One region of the Ruminococcus sp. N15.MGS-57 genome, then DNA from elsewhere that is predicted to be linked to it. Evidence: a T-box and tRNA genes for the amino acid it is inferred to sense, from the RefSeq annotation. Region 1 holds a T-box; the other holds one or more tRNA genes.
What was found. The T-box of region 1 lies ahead of tyrS (tyrosine--tRNA ligase). A T-box ahead of a tRNA ligase gene usually reads a tRNA of that ligase, here a tRNA-Tyr.

Region 1 (2,324 bases):
TGTTTCGTGTAAACTTTCCTTTGATTAAAAGTATATATGAATAACTTTAAATATAGCTAAACCTTATATGTATTTTGTGTGAATGTTTATGAATATTGCAAAATACCTTATATTTATATACAAAAAAACGGGTGAACTTCTGTCCACCCGTGGAAATTATTTTGTACTATATTATTCCGCAATAGCCTTGTGGAAGATCTTCTTACCCTTTTTGATAACAACAGGCTCAGAGAGATCAACAAGACCCTTAGGGTCAGTGAACTTCTCACCATTCACCGCAATGCCGTTCTGTGTAACAAGACGTCTAGCCTCGCCATTTGAAGGGCAAAGTCCGCACTTAACAAGAAGCGTAAGAATACCTATCTTGCCGTCAGTAAGATCAGCCGCCGCAATAGTCGTGCTAGGCATATCGTCGCTGTTTCCACCGCCTGCAAAAATAGCCTTTGCCGCAGCGTCAGCCTTGTCAGCCTCCTCCTTGCCGTGAACAAGCTTTGTCAGCTCGTAAGCCAAAAGCTCCTTAGCCTTGTTGTATTCAGCACCCTCCATGTGTTTCTCCATTTCCTCTATCTCCTCGATAGGAACGAATGTGAGCATCTTCAGGCACTTGATAACATCAGCGTCGCCAACGTTTCTCCAATACTGATAGAACTCGTATGGAGAAGTCTTTTCAGGGTCGAGCCATACAGCACCCTTTTCTGTCTTGCCCATTTTCTTGCCCTCAGAGTTGAGCAGGAGAGTGATAGTCATTGCGTAAGCGTCCTTGCCAAGCTTCTTTCTGATAAGCTCAGTACCGCCCAGCATATTAGCCCACTGATCGTCACCGCCGAACTGCATATTACAGCCGTAATCCTGGAAAAGTCTGTAGAAATCGTAGGACTGCATTATCATGTAGTTGAACTCAAGGAAAGTCAGTCCTCTTTCCATTCTCTGCTTGTAGCACTCGAATGTAAGCATCTTGTTTACAGAGAAGCAAGCACCAACGTCACGAAGTACATCAACATAATTAAGGTCGAGAAGCCAATCGCCATTGTTTACAATAATAGCCTTGTCATCAGAAAAATCAATGAAGTGTGACATCTGCTTTTTGAAACATTCAACATTGTGGTTGATAGTTTCCTTTGTCATCATTTTTCTCATATCTGTTTTGCCTGACGGGTCGCCTATCATAGCCGTACCGCCTCCGATAAGAACGATAGGCTTATTGCCTGCCATTTGCAAACGCTTCATAAGGCAAAGCGCCATAAAGTGACCAACGTGGAGTGAATCAGCGGTCGGGTCAAAGCCGATGTAGAAAGTTGCCTTACCAGCGTTGATAAGCTCCTTTATTTCCTCCTCATCAGTAAGCTGAGCGAGAAGACCTCTTCTTTTCAGTTCTTCAAATACTGTCATTTTTCATACCTCCGTATTATTTTTTTGCGGTACATAAATAAAAAATCCCCTGACAGAATATCTGTCAGAGGACGAATTATCGTGGTACCACCTCAGTTTATCGGGGAAACTCCCGACCTTACAGGCTCAGCAGAAAGCGAAGCCATAGCACTGTAACGTGTGCAAAACGTTTCGCCTTACGCAAAAGCTTTCTCAGCGAACAGCTCAGGAATGTATTCACACTTTGTAGAAATGCTTTCTCGCACCGACCGAAAGCTCTCTGAAATTTCGCAAAAGGCTACTTATTTCCGTCATAGCATTTAAACCTATTGATATGACTATAGCACACTTTCACCCTTTTGTCAACCCCCTTTTTGTTAGAAGTGAGGAGTGAGGAATGAGGAGTGAGGAATGAGAAGTGAGGAGTGAGGAATGAGGAATGAAGGTATCGCCTGCGGCGATGATTATTGTAGGGGACGACGCCCTCGGCGTCCCGCTCGGAGGTGCGAGGCTTGAATCATCACAAACTATGCCGATGTATAAAGACGGGCAAACTTTTTACCCCTGCATTATCCCCCGCTTTTTTAAAGAATTAACTTATTCGTCTACAAATGTACAAAAACATATGATATAATAAAATTTATATGATTTTATTTAGTTGGGAGAAAGAAAAATGCTGAAGCTTTTTAGGTATCTGAAAAACTATAAAAAAGAAAGCATAATCGGTCCGCTGTTTAAGCTTATCGAAGCCTGCTTCGAGCTTGCAGTGCCACTCGTTATGGCTAATATCATCGACGTGGGTATAAAAAATCAAGATAAGCCCTATATCTATAAAATGGGTGGCGTGCTTGTCCTCCTCGCCTTCTGTGGTCTGGCTTGTGCGCTGACTGCTCAGTATTTCGCCGCAAAAGCGTCCCTAGGCTTTGGAACAGCCCTCCGACGTGACCTTTTCAAGC
Region 2 (2,324 bases), on a different contig from region 1:
CATCGTTATCCTCTGTATCATCATCGGAATAATCGTTTTCATCGTCAGGATAACCGCCATTATCATAATTATCCTGATAATTCTCAGAGCCGTCATTATTATCATGGCTATCAGCTATTGGTGTGGAGAAAAACTCTGTAGGCTCTTCCGGCTGTTTAGGCACAGTAAAGGCTCTTGTTTTCTCTTCATACTCCTGTGCCTCCTGCTTTGTGAACACTCTTGTTCTGTCAGCATCGTCAGCAGAGGTGAAATTCTGCTCCTCCTGCTTGCTGTCTTCCGTAACAGGCGTGCTTTCGTCTATAAGCAGGTTATGGCAATACTTACAGAGTATTGCTTCTTCGGATATTTCCTTATGGCAAAAAGGACATTCCTTTGTTTTCATTTTTACTTTCCTCCCGAATATTATCTGTTAAGTATAATGATAACACAAACCATTTTAAAAATCAACAGGTTTCACCAAAATATCATCAAATTATACCATTCTTTTAAAAAAGGCTCTTTTATGGACATTATTTTTGATGTTTTCGTATGATATCACGGTATAATTTGTTGAATAATGATATTTGTATCGCTTTTAAGCGGGGTATAATTGTGCAAGTATACAAAGTGATAAAAAACCTATTGACAAAACGGGCATTGGGGAGTATAATAATTAAGCTGTTTGATGACGCAGACAAATGCTTCACAGAAACATCTATGAAGCTCAAGGCACACAAAGCTTGGAACTTTTCCGTGGCTGGAGACTTTTCCCCACCGTGTGCAACGTCAACTACGAGGCGTAACTCAGTTTGGTAGAGTGCTTGGTTTGGGACCAAGATGCCGCAGGTTCAAGTCCTGTCGCCTCGACCACTTTATTAAAAAAAATGAAAACAAAATAAAAAATGCTTGACAAGTGCTTGGAGATATGATATAATAGATATCGTCAGTTCGACAGATCAAGCAATACAAGCTGGTGTAGCTCAGTTGGTAGAGCAGCTGATTTGTAATCAGCAGGTCGGGGGTTCGAGTCCGTCCACCAGCTCCATTATTTTGTTTTCATTCATATGGGAGAATTCCCGAGTGGCCAAAGGGGGCAGACTGTAAATCTGTTGCTTCTAGCTTCGGTGGTTCGAATCCACCTTCTCCCACCAAAAAGCTCGCAGACTTCTGCGGGCTTTTTTTGTTTTATAAATATATATTAAGTTATGATGCTGTTAATGATACTGTTTATATAAAAATCGAATATTTGATTTTGTTGGTAAAAAAAGATAAAATCGCTTTACAATTAAATGAATTTATGGTATGATTATACCAATAACTATTAGGAGGCTTTTAATATGTCTATTAAGCAATTAACCCAACATCAAATAGATTGTGGAAAAGTAATGCTCTCTTTAATTGCTAATGGGGAATATACAATCGAGTATGGTCAACTCAGCAAATTAACTGGTCAAAGCACAAGATTAATTGGCTCTGATATTGGTGAGTTATCAAAACATTGTTATAGATTAGGCTTGCCATTGATTTCAGTAATGGTAGTGAACAAAGAGACTCATTATTGTGGATCTGGCTTTTTTGATTTGTGCAATGAACTGAATGTTCACCCTGAATATAAATCGAAAATGGCTAAGATGTTTGATATTTGCATGAAAGAAGTCAAAGAATGTTCTGAATGGTACAAACTAGCTGATTATATGGGCATACAGGTTAACGGATTAAGACCATTTGAAGATCCAATAATAAAGTCTGCTCAAAAAGAAAGAATTGAAGGGTCTTTAGTTCAAGTAAATGCAACTGTGTATGAACGTGATCCAAAACTCAGAGAAGAATGTTTGCGTATCCATGGTACTAGCTGTAAAATTTGTGGCTTTAATGCGGCAAAGATATATGGCAACGAATTTGCTGGCAGAATCCATGTTCATCATATTAATCCTCTTGGAGAGGTAAAAGAAAAACATATGGTAAATCCAAAGACTGACCTAATACCTGTATGTCCAAACTGTCATATGATACTTCATTCCAAAAATGACGGAGTATATTCACCTGAAGAAGTGAAAAATATGCTAAATAAAGATAAACAGTAAACATAATATTTATTCAATCGCAGTCAAGCGAAAGTTTGACTGCGATTGAATTTTAATATACTTCCCCTATTTCTTCTTCAAAGGCAAATCGTCGCTTGCTTTGAAATTGTATACCGGTTTCATAATGTCGATAACATCAACAGAGCTTTGAATAACATCTATTATATCGTCAAGTGACAAAAAGGCGCTGTAAAAAAAGCGCAATAAAGCCCGTGGATTCCCTCAATATGGAAGCCCACGGGCTTTAATATATCACACAGC

Region 2: it encodes a tRNA-Tyr, which carries the amino acid that the T-box ahead of tyrS (tyrosine--tRNA ligase) is inferred to sense. The anticodon was not compared.

The regions. Positions count from the first base shown of each region.
Region 1 covers NZ_LARF01000008.1:3,570-5,893, forward strand. Annotated here, with positions in the region: gene tyrS (tyrosine--tRNA ligase) at 172-1,389, opposite strand; T-box leader at 1,454-1,692, opposite strand; gene WS40_RS02605 (ABC transporter ATP-binding protein) at 2,042-2,324, shown strand, end outside.
Region 2 covers NZ_LARF01000047.1:45-2,368, reverse strand. Annotated here, with positions in the region: gene WS40_RS11600 (hypothetical protein) at 1-382, opposite strand, end outside; tRNA gene WS40_RS09165 (tRNA-Pro) at 773-849, shown strand; tRNA gene WS40_RS09160 (tRNA-Thr) at 949-1,024, shown strand; tRNA gene WS40_RS09155 (tRNA-Tyr) at 1,046-1,130, shown strand; gene WS40_RS11595 (HNH endonuclease) at 1,317-2,063, shown strand.